One region of the Janthinobacterium sp. NKUCC08_JDC genome, then DNA from elsewhere that is predicted to be linked to it. Evidence: predicted binding sites of a transcription regulator. Region 1 holds the regulator's gene; each other region holds the start of a gene.
What was found. Region 1 encodes LexA, which represses DNA repair genes until DNA is damaged. Its sites were predicted from a motif close to ACTGTATNNNNATACAGT; they were not measured.

Region 1 (4,969 bases):
ACGCGTTCGCGTCTGGAACGACAGCGATAACAACTTCCACGACCACGTCGGTGTGCAGAGCAACCGAAACGTTGTGCTCGCCAACGATCTTCAGCGGGCCGGTAGGCATGCGGATTTGTGCTTTTTCAACAGCAAAACCTTGCTTGGTCAGCGCTTCAGCGATGTCGAAGTTGGTGACGGAACCGAACAGACGGCCATCAACACCAGCTTTTTGAGCAACTTGAACGGTCAGACCGCTCAGTTTTTCGCCCTGGGCTTGCGATGCGGCCAGTTTGGCGGCAGCAGCTTTTTCCAGTTCGGCGCGCTTGACTTCGAATTCAGCCACAGCGGTTGCCGTAGCACGACGTGCCAGGCGTTGCGGGATCAGGAAGTTACGTGCGTAACCGTCTTTGACTTTGACGACTTCGCCGAGGTTACCGACGTTAACAACTTTTTCTAACAGAATGATTTGCATAGTTCTTCTCCAGGAATATCTGACCGATTAAGCGTGGTGCAGATCGGTGTATGGCAGCAGCGCGAGGAAGCGAGCGCGCTTGATTGCGGTGTCAACTTGGCGCTGGTAGTGCGCTTTGGTACCGGTCAGGCGTGCTGGCATGATCTTGCCGTTTTCTTGGACGAAGTCTTTCAGCGTGTCGACGTCTTTGTAGTCGACTTGCTCAACGTGAGCTGCGGTGAAGCGGCAGAACTTCTTGCGTTTGAACAACGGGTTTTGCTGTTTGCGTTTTTCTTTAAGCTTGAGCTTATTTTTGTCGAACTTTTTACCGAATGCCATGTCAGGCTCCTGTATCTAAAATGCGCTAGTCAGAATTGACTGCACTAAAATCAATGATGTGAAACACCAAACTCTTGCTGTTGCGGCTCTTCCTGGCCAGGAAACCCGTGAACTGATACACCCCGCCCAAGCTTGCCTGACTGAACCTGCCTGAGATTTCGCCAGCGGCTAGCGCGGCAACATCAAACTCGGTCAAACGGGCAATCCCTGCTTCCATCTGCTGCGAACTGTGTTGCAATACTGCATTCACAATCGGCAGCCCTGCCGGGGTATAGCGCAATATTTCGCGCTCGGCAATGATGGCGGTTACTTGTAGCTGGTTCAGCGCACGATCCTGGTCAAGAATTAAGCTGCTGCTGCGGCTGGAGCGGCTGCTGGTGCTTCGGTGCGGTGGCTTTTGGCCGCGTCTTCGCGTTGTACCGATTTCATCATCGGCGAAGGAGCTGTTTCAGCTTTCTTCATTTTAACGGTCAGGTGACGCAACACGGCATCATTGAATTTGAATGCTGTTTCCAACTCGACCAGGGTCTCGTTGTCGCATTCGATGTTCAGGCAGATGTAGTGTGCTTTAGGCAGCTTTTGGATCGAGTAAGCCATTTGACGGCGGCCCCAATCTTCCACGCGGTGAACCGAACCGCCGCGGGTGGTTACGCTGGCTTTGTAGCGTTCGATCATCGCGGGCACTTGCTCGCTTTGGTCCGGATGGACGATAAAGACTATTTCATAATGACGCATGCAAACTCCTTCAGGTCGGATTGATAATCGCCCACCCCGGCGTCAAGACGGGTGTGGGAAGGTCAGCCGAAGATTATAACCGTCTTTTGCAAACGTTTCAATCATTCCTTCCACAAGCGCCCGAAAAGCCCGTGCGCCACCGTGCTTTCCGACCGTGGACAAGTATTTCTTGCGAAATTCGCCCAAAACACGGAAATCCCCTTGCATAGTGGGCGATACTGTACAAAAATACAGACTGTTCATATAGACAGCATTTTAGTATGCACCCACCGCTCATGATCAAGCTGACAGCACGACAAGAACAAATCCTGAACCTGATCAAGGACGCGATTGAAAACACGGGCTTTCCTCCCACCCGTGCCGAAATCGCCAATGAACTGGGTTTCAAATCGGCCAATGCGGCCGAAGAGCATTTGCAGGCCCTGGCCCGCAAGGGCGCGATCGAGATTTCGCCCGGCACCTCGCGCGGCATCCGCCTGATCGGTGCGGCCGCCGAAGCGCCGCCATCGAAAGTGCCGGCAGCCCTGCTGATGTCGCTTCCCCTGATCGGCCGGGTGGCGGCAGGTTCGCCCATCCTGGCGCAGGAAAACCTGGAAGCGAGCTACAACGTCGATCCGGCCCTGTTCTCGGCCAAGCCCGACTTCCTGCTGAAGGTGCGCGGCTGGTCCATGCGCGACGCCGGCATCATGGATGGCGATTTATTGGCCGTGAAAAAAGTCGACAGCGCCAAGAATGGCCAGATCGTCGTCGCCCGCATCGGCGACGAAGTCACCGTCAAGCGCTACAAGAAGACGGGCTCCGTCATCGAACTGCTGCCGGAAAATCCGGACTTCAAGGTCATTACCGTGTCGCCGGAAGATGAATTCGCCCTGGAAGGTTTGGCGGTAGGCTTGATGCGCAGCTGGCATTAAACTGCCGCACGAAAAAAAGGGCCGCGACAGCATCCCTGTCGCGGCCCTTTTTACATGGTGCGCGGCTGCTTATGCGTCCAGTGCGCTGCTGAAATCTTCCAATAAGTCTGCTTCATCCTCGATACCGACGGACACGCGGATCAGCGATTCGGCGATGCCCATGCTGGCGCGGCGCTCGGCACCCATCTCGTAGAAAATCGTGTGGGCGACGGGAATGACCAAGGTGCGCGTGTCGCCGAGGTTGCTGGCGGGAATCGCAAGATTGAGACGATTGAGGAAATCGAAGCAGTCGATGCCATCTTTCAGCTCAAAGCTGAACAGCGAACCATAGCTGCGGAACATGTCCGTCGCCAGTGCGTGCTGCGGGTGCGACACCAGGCCAGGATAATGCACGGCCGCCACTCTTGGATCCGCCTGCAACATGGTGGCCAGCGCCAAAGCGTTCGAGCAGGTGCGATCCATGCGCAAGGCCATGGTTTCCGCGCCAACAGCGATATGATGCGCCGCTTCCGGCCCCAAGGATGCGCCGAAGTCGCGCAAGGCCTTGGCACGGATTTGCGCGATGCCCCACTGCGCGGGCGCCGCCTTCTTGTAGTTCTCGAAAATGTTCGGATACTGCGTCCAGTCGAACACGCCCGTGTCCGTCAAGCTGCCGCCCAGCGCATTGCCGTGGCCGCCGATGGATTTCGTCAAGGCATTGACCACCAGACCCGCGCCCACAGCTTTCGGGCGGAACAGGTATGGCGTCGTCATCGTGTTGTCGACGATGTACAAGATGCCCTTCTCGCGGCACAGGTCGCCGATTTTCTTCAGGTCGGCGATTTGCGTGCGCGGATTGGCGATGGTTTCCACAAACACGATGCGCGTGGCCGGCGTAATGGCCGCGGCCACATTGGCCACCTCGGTGGCGTCGACGAACGACACGCCGATGCCCTGCCCCGTCACCGTTTGCCACAAGCTGTTGGTGTTGCCAAACAAAAAGGCCGACGACACGACATGGTCACCCGCGCGCAGCAACGATTGCACCACGGCGCCGATGGCGCCCATGCCGGTGGCGAAGCACAGGGTCGCCACGCCGTCTTCCATCTTGTTGACCTTGTCTTCCAGTGAGGAGACGGTCGGATTGCCCTGGCGGCCATAACGGAAGCCCGGCTCCTTGCCCTGGAACACGGACGCGAGCTGGCGCGCATCGGCGTAACCGAAGGCAACGGAAGTATGCACGGGCTTGTGCAGCGAGCCGTGCTCGATGCCCTTGCGGCGGTCGTTGTGCAGGATGGTGGTGGTGAAGCCGTAGGTTTTTTTGTTGGTCATGGTGGAAGTTCCAAATACTCGTCTTGCCGCTTAACCCAAGGCAAGTGCCGGGGTCCGACCTGAGGGTCCGACCCCAAAAAAAGCCCGGCATCGGCCGGGCAGGTACTTATGCTTCCGTTGTCGCCAGGTTCAGGTTCAGCTGGGAACGCGGCGTATCTTCGGGCGCTGCCGCCTTCGGATGGTGGCGTGCATATTCCAGGCGGTCCAGGTACTCCTGCGACACGTCGCCCGTCACGTACACGCCATCGAAGCACGATGCCTCGAAGTTCGTCAGGGCCGGGTTGACGTCGGCGATCGCCTGCTTCAGCGCGCCGATATCCTGGTACACGAGGTAGTCGGCCGTGATTTCGCGGCACACTTCTTCCGTCGTGCGGCCGTAGGCGATCAGCTCGTCGCGCGTCGGCATGTCGATGCCGTACACGTTCGGGTAGATCACCGGTGGCGCGGCCGAGGCGAAGATGACCTTCGTCGCGCCCGCTTCACGCGCCATCTGCACGATTTCACGGCTGGTGGTGCCGCGCACGATGGAATCGTCGACCAGCAGCACCACTTTATCCTTGAATTCGGACGGGATCGCGTTGAGCTTCTGGCGCACGGATTTCTTGCGTGCCGCCTGGCCCGGCATGATGAAGGTACGGCCGATGTAGCGGTTCTTGATGAAGCCTTCGCGGTACTCGATGTTCAACGCCATGGCCAGCTGGATGGCGGCCGGACGCGAGGAATCGGGAATCGGCATGACCACGTCGATATGCACGCCTGGCAATTCGGCGCGGATCTTCTCGGCCAGGTATTCGCCCATTTTCAGGCGCGTGGCGTACACGGAAGCGCCGTCGATGACGGAGTCGGGACGGGCCAGATAGACGAATTCGAACACGCACGGGTTCAGGCTGGCATTATCGGCGCACTGGGCGCTGTGCAATTTCTTGTCGGCATCGATGAAGACGGCTTCGCCGGGACCGATGTCACGCACGAAGCGGAAGCCCATGCCTTCCAGGGCTACGGATTCGGAAGCGATCAGGTATTCGGGACCCTGCTCCGTTTCATTGATGCCCAGGCACAGCGGACGGATGCCGTGCGGGTCGCGGAAGGCCAGCAAGCCCACGCCGGCGATTTGCGCAACGGCGGCGTAACCGCCCTTGACGCGGCGGTTCAGCACGGTAACGGCCTTGAAGATGGCTTCCGGGTCCAGGTTCAGGCCCGTCGTCGCTTCCTGGATTTCATGCGCCAGCACGTTGAGCAG
Region 2 (4,969 bases), on a different contig from region 1:
TAGCAGCCAGAACGGGCGCTCAAACGCCTCATCCTCGGCGTTGACTGCCTTGCGCTTTTCGGTGGCGGCAGCCCAGGCATTGCTTTCCTCCGGCCGATGGTCATGATGCTCGACAGGCGAGAGGACGTTGTCGCTGCCAAGACGGGCACTGAGTAATTCCAGTAGGCGCTTATAGTCGGCGGGGTTGCCGCCCGGCTCGGGAAACAGGTCTTGTGTCGGTGGCGCCATCGCGGTGAGCAGGCGCGCTTCCAGGCGCAGGGCGATGACTGGGGCAACCAGTTCCGTGCGCGCCAGGCGCTCCTTCAGCAGCCGTATCAGGTGTTCATCGCGCCAGGTCGGCTCCGCCAATCCGATCTCGATCGGCGTGGGCGGGATCGCAGTCTTGCCGCGCTCATGCTCCAGCAGCAGAACAAAAACGCTCACCGCCTGCTGGCGCGCGACCAGCCAGCCGACAAATTGCTGCAGCAGGCCAGTGGCGCCGTCCAGCAGGGCATCGGCGTGCTCGATCCGGTCAAAGGTTTCGATGCGCGCAGAGAAGGTCTCGGGGATGGCGATCCATTCAAACAGTTCAGGAGCGAGCCCATAGGCACGGTCGAGCTCATCGAGCACGAGTTTGTTCATCCTGCGCTGGATGCCGGGGCGGGGCAGGCGCCGTAGTGCTGCCAGATGATCTGCGCCAATGTCGGTGAGCCACTCCAAGTGGTTCGCCGCGCTGGGCAGATAGGCGCAGGGCATGCGGTCGAGCTGGCGCTCCAGTGAGCGCATATGTACCGTGCGCCGTAAAATGACCTGGCGTTTGGCTGGCTGCCAGCGCGACAGCAGCCAGGCCCCCATGGCCGTCGGCGCCGTGCCGAGCTGCGCGGTCACGCCCAGTGCTTGCAGGGCAGCGCGAATGCGCCTGCTGATGGCGGCGCGTCCGTTAAACAGGCGCAAGCTGGCGGTCACGTCCAGCAGCAGGCTGAAGTCGCCGGCGTGCGCCACTTCCGGGGTGAACTGGAGGAGGGCGAGCGCGACAGCATTGCTCATGATCAGTTCGCGCTCAAGGCTGCGCTCCAGGATGACGGTATCCGGCGAGACGGCCGCCACGCCGCCAGGGCGCATGCCGATACGCACGCCTTCGGCATAGGCTTGTTGCGAGACCGTGATAATGCGGCCCTTGTCGACCACCGCATAGGGCCCCGGCTCACACCAGCGCGGCCTGAGGCATTCGAGAGGCAACAGTGGGAGGTGTACGCTGAACCAGAACCGCATTTTGATCGTCCAAAAATCGTTGACGGGCCGGCATGTCAGCCAGCGGGATAAAGAGTGGCGCCTCGTGATGTGGGCCACGCCGTTTAATAATGTGAGTGGAAATGCCACCGGCGGCAGGGCGCAATGCCAGGCGCAACGGCGCTGGTGACGCATCTGCCGCTGCGCTCATCGGCCGGACCAGCCAGAAGAACGTCTCGGTGGTCTGCGCCGCCAGATTGAGGCGCCGCAGTGCTTCGTCGCGGATATTCGTCTGCCACAGCAATACCGCACCGCAACTGCCATTGCGCAGGATCTGCTCGGTGGACCAGAGCGCATCGGCGGTGCTGGGGGCACGTATCCAGAGCAGGTTTGGGCAGCTCAGGTCCATGAATTTGCAGGCGGCGGAGTTGGGCAAGTACGGCGGCTGCACCAGGGCGATCCGGCGATGTTGCGACAGTTGTGCCAGCACTGGCCGCAACAAGTGCATTTCCCCGATACCAGCTTGCTGAACTAGCAACTCCGTGAAGGTCGATTGCGGCCAACCGTTGCCCGGAAGCTCACGATCCAAGATGCTGTGACCGGTAGTGACGGTACTGGTTGTTCCTCGGCTCAGTTCACTCGCCCGCCAGACGTCACGCAACAGGGCGCTATTGGCCAGTGTGGTAGGGCTGCTACGTTGAAGGGAAGGTGAAAGCATAGTGTCTGGCGAGAGGATGTTGATCATTCTCAAAACTACTGTATATAAATACAGTATATGCTGAGGACGTCAAAAACTGCAAGGCCCATGAATTTCTTGAATGGAAACTAATAGTTGTGATGGTGCAAGAGAGTAAATAGGGAAGCACCATTTAGGTCACATTTTTGTGCGTACGTCTTATTGAAGGCTCACACCATTCGCTCTCGCCAGGTCTTTCCCAGCCACCGTCATGACTTTGGGAACTTGTATCGCAGGCGAAGCACCGTGTGGCAGACGACTGTGAATCCGCCAGTTGCGGCACTTGGGTGCACTGCATGTTGGCAACCTGGCCATATCGTGCCAAGCGGAATGTCAAGACAACTTTGCGCTGAAATAAATCACGCTGTAAAAATCCGTTAATACTAATTAGACGTTTCTGCTTGAGGCGTCTATTGAGGAGATGTTGCTATGCTGCATCGCGGGTTGCTGTATCTATGTTTGGGCGTACTTTGTTGTCCAACTGGCTTTGCACAGCAGGGCTCAGGTGTTGGAGCGCGGGGTGGTCTGCCAAAAACAGCGCTTATCCTAGATGGTAAGAGCCCACCGTTATCCATGCGAAGTAGGCCGCCCATCGCCATTAAGCAGGACCTTGTCAACCCTACGCTTGACGAGCAATCCATCGTCCTCCCTGATGAGTTTGCAAAAACTAAGTCACACAAGCGGCTCGCCATCAAGCTTGATGAGCTTGTTAAACCTGAGCCGAACAATCAGCCCAAGCCCCGTCTGGATGAGATTGTCAAGCCTTGGGGGCCAAAAGTTGATGTCTACAAGCCGAAGCCCTTTGATGTTCATGGAAGCGTACCGCCCGGACAGCCCAAGCCAAAAAATCCTGTGGGCCATAATCCAAGCCTGGAACACGGTGTCGCGGAAGCTCATGCCAATGCAACGCTGGAGGCGCTGAAAATCAAGATAGCGAGTCCGCTCAGCACCACTATCCTGGTTCCGACGGCAACGGCAGCTGAATGCGACCAATCGCAGATTGCGCTCGGTTCGGTGATTGACAAAAACAAATACAACATCGAGCAGTGGGGGCGGACCTTCAATCGGACCAACACCCTTTCCAAAGGGGTGCTGAAAGAACTGATTAAGGGGGGCGAAAGCAATGTGCTCAATCTGATGAATGAGTACAGTCGAAAATGCCTCAGCGAAGTCGCTCAACTCAAACAGGACAGTCCGTTGAGGAAAAGTTTGTCGCTGACAATGGGGGTGTTATTGGTGAACAATAGCAAGGATCGGGAGGACAGCGCATGGGGGACGATTTGCTCGGCTACGCGCATAGCCCCCAATCTTGTCCTGACGGCCAAGCATTGCTTTTACAACTTGGAAGCAGGAGAAGTGGCAATTGCTAATCAGACATTGGTGGACGTAAAAAATGGGCGTTATAAATTTACTCTGCCAATGCTGGCGCGAGAGCTGCCAGTCGTCAGTATAGAGTGTGTGGTAGACCACGCCAGCGACCCCTCTTGCCGGCGCTACGGGCCGGCCGGTCAGCACAATGCAGGATTTGGTGCGGATTTCGTTTTACTACGCGTTCGTGATGGCGACGATCTGGAGCTGCCGAACATCGCCGTCAGTTCCAAAGGAGTCATGCCGGGAAGCTCAGTAATGCTGGTTGGGTGGAATCTCTTTGCGGGTATAGCCAATGCCTACCGACAGAGCCTCACTTCCACTGGATCGGTGAAGACATCTTTTCCACTGCACCTGTCGCGAGCTGGTACCTGCACCATTGCGACTGTCAAGAACGTTTGTATGGTGCATACCTGCCAGTCCAGTAGCGGCACCAGTGGGGCATCGTTGATACAGGCCGACGCTGAAGGTGCACTCCGTATTGTTGGACTGCATGTTGCGCCCGCCGATTCTCAAGAAGAATATATGGGTAAGGAAAGCTGCGACCGTGATTTATTCCGTATCCATGATCTTTACAAGAGCAGCAAGCTGCGGTTCGCCGGAAATATCGGATTACAACTTGCTCCTTAATTGCAAGTTCCACGAATAGGAAGGGGATTGATATGAAACTCCGCCAATTGGTTTGCTTGTTCCTATTGTCAATGTCATCACTGACATCGCCTGCGGTTGCATCCGATAGTTTGGTGGTCACATTTCACGAAGCGTGCGAAGGTGCGAAGTCGCCGGAAAGTCTCGCGGGAATAGCAACAGTGCTTGGCAAGATGGCTGTCGGCGGTGTTATTGATTGGGTGGGCGCGATGGCGAAAGCTCAAGGAGAAGATAAGTCTTTCGAAATCGGCTTTGGAACAGGGGGAGGGGAGTTTTATAAAATCATGATGGACGGTCAGGTTCGGCGTAGCCCGTTGTGCCTGTCCGTAGTCTTACCGGGCCGCGGAAAGACGCAGGCCAATACACCGGACGCCGCCCAAGTGATGCGGCGCATGCATGAGGTTCTAGAAATAGCAGATGATCAACTTACCGTCCCCGATTTCTACGCGGATTTCGACATAATTTCTATACCGGGCCGCCAAGATATGTTTGCCTTAAAGATGACCAGTCTGTACCTTGGCCGTTCAAATATTTCAAGCTGGAGTAACCAGCAGCGCAGCTTGGCATTGAGCATAAGATTTAGTTTGCCTTCGGCGCCGGACAAACCATTTGCTTCAGCATTATTCCGATTCGCAGATATCGATATCGGAAAATTTTTTTCGCGCGAAAAAAATCCGCTGTTTCGCAGTACATCAGGTCTGATGTTGGGGCCGACATTTTCGCAGGCAGAGGAGATCGATTTGGCTGCTGCCAAGTCCATGGTGGCCGCGCGAACAGCGTATGAGGAGGAGGCGAAAAAGCGTGCGGCGTTAGCTGAGACCGCCGATGCTAAGCCTGAGCCAGAATTTAGTCCGGCTCTGTTCAAGGCAGTGTCGGAATACTGCGCCGGTTTCTCGTCCGGAGGGGCAGCTCAGCCGGCAGATATGTGTCCTCCAAGTAGTTATGTCTCGGCATCGCATCGGGCATATCTCAGAGAACGGTTTCTCAATGCAAAATTGATGTCGGTAG
Region 3 (4,969 bases), 150 kb from region 1:
TGTCGGAATCGGCCCGGTTCGAGCGGCCCCGGTCCAGGTATTCGCCGGTGATGGCCAGGGTGCCCTTGTCGCCCAGCGCAATGCCGCAGTAGGCCGAGGTCATGTAATTCTTGCCGTCGCCTTCCGAATACTGGCTGTAGCCGGCCACCGCTTCGCAGCCCAGGCTTTTCTTCAGTTCGATGTCGATCACGCCGGCAATGGCGTCCGAGCCGTACTGGGCGGCGGCGCCGTCGCGCAGCACTTGCACGTTCTTGATCGCCAACAAGGGAATCGCATTCATGTCCGTGCCCGTGTTGCCGCGGTTGCGCGCGCCAAACAGGTTGACGAGGGCCGTCGTGTGGCGCCGCTTGCCGTTGACCAGCACCAAGGTCTGGTCGGAACCGAGGCCGCGCAGGGCTGCTGAATCGATCAGGTCGGCCCCGTCGGCGCCCGTCTGGCGCGTGGAATTGAACGAGGGCGAGATGTATTGCAGCGATTGCGCCAGGTCGAATTGGCCGCCTTGCTCGGCCACCTTGGAAATCGGAATGATATCGACCGGCACCATCGTATCGGTGGAGGAACTGGCGACCCTGCGCGAGCCGACCACGCTGACCGTTTGTACGGGGCCTTCTGTGGCCGCAGGGTCGTTGCTCTGCGCCATGGCGGCGGGACTGAAGGCGGCCAAGGCGGCGCTGCCGTACAGGCTGATGAGGACTGCTTTACGCAAGGTGGTGAGGGTCGGCACGCAGTATCTCCAAGTGGTATTGTGACTTGATTCTAGTGCCATCATTTCATCATTCACCAGCGATACTTTGTTTTGTTATTACAAATTTGTAGTAACTGTTGTTTCCTGGTTGATTATCTTTTCGCCGCTGCCCGGCTTGCCTTGTACTGGTGCGGCATGCCCCGTTCAGGTGCTGCGTTGCACCATGCCGCCCACCCAGATTGCCTGCGCGCTGTATTGCACCTCGATCAAACATGGCTGCTGCGTCACGTGGCCCTGATGCAGGCGCAGCGACTGTTGCAAATGGGCTGACAGCGCGCCTGCCGCCACGCCCGTGGCGCTGTCTTCCAGCGCCGGGTCGAGGTGGTTGAAGTTGCGCCCTTCGTACTTGTGCTCGCCCGTGCGGCTATACGCATAGCAGCCGTTGACCTGATGCAAGGCGCTCCAGTCGGCGATCAATTCCAGGTTCGGCCGCAACGCGCGCAGGGTGGTGCGGTCGGCCACTTCCAGCAGCAGCTTCGGGCTGCCGACGGAGGCGATCACGGGTGGCGACAGCAAGTGCATGTGCTGGCCCATCAGTTCGGACGGCACATATTTTTCCACTATAACGGCAGGCGCCGGCTGCTGCGCCAAACCAATAAATAAATTTTCTGCGCGGCGCACCAGCTGCAAGGCTTGCCCGCGCATGGCCGTGGTCACCGTCAAGGTTGCTGGCGCGCCAGGCACTGTCAGCAGCACATGTGCGGCCGCCAGGGTGGCGTGCAGGCACAGGGGACTGCGCGTGTGCGGATAAAAATAGTCGAGCACGATGCCGCCGTCCGCTTGCCGGTCGAGGAAGACGCAGGCGCTGACCTGGCGTTCGCGGGCGAATTGCTGGCGTGCCGTTTCGCTGTTGTCGTCGTTTTCCACGACCAGCGCCGCATTGCCGCCACCGGGTGCGGCGCCGAAACATTTCAATAAGTGGACGATCATGGTGGGCGAGGCATAAGATAAAACACGAGCATAAACGAAAATATGCGCAACGCCTCTTGCAATCCTGTCAGCCTGTAGCGACAAGGCTCTGCTTATTGACGCCTTCGTGGAAGTTGCATATCAACTGATGATATAATTTGCCGCATGTGGATCGATCCTGCCATTGATACATTGCTGGACCTTGATGGTTCCATACTCGACCAGGATGGCGGCTATTGGATCAAGATAGAAGCCAGGCGGACAAAGGTATCGGATGAGATCCCCCACGGCATACGCTACTCGCTGACGTTGCACGAACCGTATGGCAAACGCATCCTCGGTTACGACAATGCCCACATGGTGAAGCCGCCAAAGAAATTCAAATATGCAGGACGTATCGTGACTTTTGACCATAAACATCGGCATCCGTCAGATCAGGGAGTGCCATACGAATTCAAGGACGCACAGCATCTGATCAATGACTTCTTTGCTGACGTGGACCGCATTTTGCTGGAGGTAAAAAAGCAATGAAACCGATTTTTATTGGCATCATGCCGCAAGAGAAAATCCGCGAACGCGTGCTCGCCATCGCTCGCGGTACCTATAAACCGAAGCCGAACGAACCCAAAGTCTGGTTCACTTCCATCAAATCGCTGGCGGAAGTCCTGAGCGACGAAAACCGGGCATTGCTGCACGTGATTCTGGAAACGCAACCGGAATCCATCTCGGCCTTGGCTGAGACAACGGGCCGTAAACCGAGCAATCTGTCGCGGACACTGAAAACCATGTCCAACTACGGCATCGTGGAATTGAAACGGGAGCGCAATCAAGTTCGTCCCATCGCCACCGCAACTGAGTTTCGTATTGTCGCGCATTGACTTTTCAGGCTCTCAGCTTTTGACTTTCTAAATCAACAGCTGTTGCGCTTCCCTGCCACCTATCCCTTCCGTTCGCTATGGCTTCTTCATGCAGTGCTGGCCCCTGCTTAAACCGGCCCCTTGCTTCCAGATGAGTATAGTATACTGTGTTTATATACAGTATTGAGGTGGATCATGTGGGGCGTCGTCTTACCCGAGTATGCTGAGTTGTACTGCCTGAGCAATTTCAGCTTCCTGCATGGGGCCTCGCATGCGGAAGAGCTGGTGGTGCGCGCCGTCCAGCTTGGGTACAAGGGGCTGGCCATTACCGACGAGTGCTCGCTGGCGGGCGTCGTGCGTGCCCATGCGACGGCCAAGCGGGCCGATTTTCCGCTGATCATCGGCGCGCATTTTCATTTGACGCAGGCCGACGGCAGTCCGGCCCTGTCCTTGCTGGCGCTGGTGCGGGACATCGACGGTTATGGCAATTTGTCGGAACTGATTACCATGGCGCGCACGCGGGCGGCCAAGGGGCGCTATTTGCTGACGCCCGACGATTTTGCCGCGCCTTCGGCGGAGTTTGCCCATTTGCGGGGGCTGCCTGGCTGCCTGATGATCTTGCTGCCCAGCTATCCGGCCCAGCCGGAAACCGTGCGCGCGCAGGGGGCGTGGATGGCGGCCACCTTTGGCGGCGAGCGCAGCTGGATCGGCCTGAACCTGCTGCAGCGGGCGCAGGATGACGCGCACCGCGGCGCCGTGCAAGCGGCCGCGCAGGCGCAGGGCTTGTCCGTGGTGGCCGTCGGCCACGTGTGCATGCACGTGCGTTCGCGCAAGCCCTTGCTCGACACCCTGTGCGCGATCCGCGTGGGCAAGCCCGTGAGCGAGTGCGGCTATGCGCTGGCGCAAAATGCGGAGCAGCATTTGCGCGCGCGCCTGCGGCTGGCCAATGTGTATCCGCCGCAAGCGCTGGCGGAAACCTTGCGCATCGCGGACCTGTGCAAGTTCTCGCTCGACAGCCTGCACTATGACTATCCCGACGAGCTGGTACCGGGCGGCCACACGCCGGCGACCTATCTGCGCGAGGAAACGTATGCGGGCGCGCGTCTCCGCTTTCCGCTGGGCATTCCGGCCAACGTGCAGGAGCAGATCGAGCAGGAGCTGGAACTGATCGCCGAGCTGTCGTATGAAGCGTACTTTTTGACCGTGTACGATATCGTGCGCTTTGCCCGCTCGCAAAACATCCTGTGCCAGGGCAGGGGCTCGGCCGCCAATTCGGCCGTCTGCTATTGCCTGCACATCACGGAAGTGGACCCGGCACGCGGCAATTCGCTGGTCGGGCGCTTCATGTCGCGCGAACGTAACGAGCCGCCCGACATCGACGTCGATTTCGAGCACCAGCGGCGCGAAGAGGTGATTCAATATATCTACGGAAAATATGGGCGCGAGCGGGCTGCGCTGGCCGCCGTGGTGATCAGCTACCGTCCGAAAAGCGCCTTGCGCGACAGCGGCCGGGCGCTGGGGATCGACCTAGCCATCGTGGAAAAAGTGGCCAAGGCGCACCGCTGGTTCGACGGCAAGCGCGATCTGCTGGAGCGCCTTGCCGAATGCGGGCTCGACCCGGAAGCGGCATTGTCGCAGCAGTGGGCCGGCCTGGCGCAGCAGCTGCTGGGCTTTCCCCGCCATCTGTCGCAGCATCCGGGCGGCTTCGTCATTGCGCACGGGAAGTTGTCGCGCCTGGTACCGATTGAAAACGCCACCATGGCCGAGCGCAGCGTCATCGAGTGGGACAAGAACGACCTCGAGGAGCTGGGCTTGATGAAGGTCGACGTGCTGGCGCTGGGCATGCTGTCGGCCCTGCGCCGCGCTTTGGAACTGGTCGGTGCGCGGCGCGGCGAGGAGTTCCGCCTGCAGGATATTCCCCGCGAAGATCCGGCCACCTACGACATGATGTGCGAGGCCGACACCATCGGTGTGTTCCAGATCGAGTCGCGCGCGCAGATGAGCATGCTGCCCCGGCTGCGGCCCCGTGAATTCTACGACCTCGTCATCGAGGTGGCGCTCGTGCGCCCCGGCCCCATCCAGGGCGGCATGGTGCATCCGTATCTGCAGCGCCGCCAGCAGAAGGAACTGGTCGAGTATCCGAAGGGCCTGGAAAAGGCGCTGGGGCGTACTCTCGGCATTCCCATTTTCCAGGAACAGGTGATGCAGGTGGCTATCATCGCGGCCGATTTCACGCCCGGCGAAGCGGACCAGTTGCGGCGCGCCATGGCGGCCTGGAAACGCAAGGGCGGCATGAACAATTACCATGACCGCATCGTCAATGCCATGGTGGACAATGGCTATGAGAAAAAGTTTGCCGAGGCCATCTTCAGCCAGATCGAGGGCTTTGGCGAATACGGTTTTCCCGAGTCGCACGCGGCCAGTTTCGCCCTGCTGACGTACGCCAGTTCCTGGCTGA

Region 2: a site for LexA is predicted at 1,965-1,982, ahead of imuA (translesion DNA synthesis-associated protein ImuA). Genes of this name have one in related genera too.
Region 3: a site for LexA is predicted at 2,676-2,693, ahead of KO538_RS04615 (error-prone DNA polymerase). Genes of this name have one in related genera too.

Annotation. Positions count from the first base shown of each region.
Region 1 is NZ_JAHKQW010000001.1:846,260-851,228, forward strand. It holds gene rplI (50S ribosomal protein L9) at 1-454, opposite strand, end outside; gene rpsR (30S ribosomal protein S18) at 482-772, opposite strand; gene priB (primosomal replication protein N) at 798-1,097, opposite strand; gene rpsF (30S ribosomal protein S6) at 1,118-1,507, opposite strand; gene lexA (transcriptional repressor LexA) at 1,783-2,418, shown strand; gene KO538_RS03910 (cystathionine gamma-synthase family protein) at 2,488-3,729, opposite strand; gene purF (amidophosphoribosyltransferase) at 3,836-4,969, opposite strand, start outside.
Region 2 is NZ_JAHKQW010000005.1:188,116-193,084, reverse strand. It holds gene KO538_RS15230 (DNA polymerase Y family protein) at 1-1,167, opposite strand, end outside; gene imuA (translesion DNA synthesis-associated protein ImuA) at 1,184-1,954, opposite strand; gene KO538_RS15220 (serine protease) at 2,375-3,943, shown strand; gene KO538_RS15215 (hypothetical protein) at 3,976-4,969, shown strand, end outside.
Region 3 is NZ_JAHKQW010000001.1:999,551-1,004,519, reverse strand. It holds gene KO538_RS04635 (TonB-dependent siderophore receptor) at 1-724, opposite strand, end outside; gene KO538_RS04630 (PhzF family phenazine biosynthesis protein) at 890-1,675, opposite strand; gene KO538_RS04625 (DUF6516 family protein) at 1,820-2,185, shown strand; gene KO538_RS04620 (transcriptional regulator) at 2,182-2,532, shown strand; gene KO538_RS04615 (error-prone DNA polymerase) at 2,707-4,969, shown strand, end outside.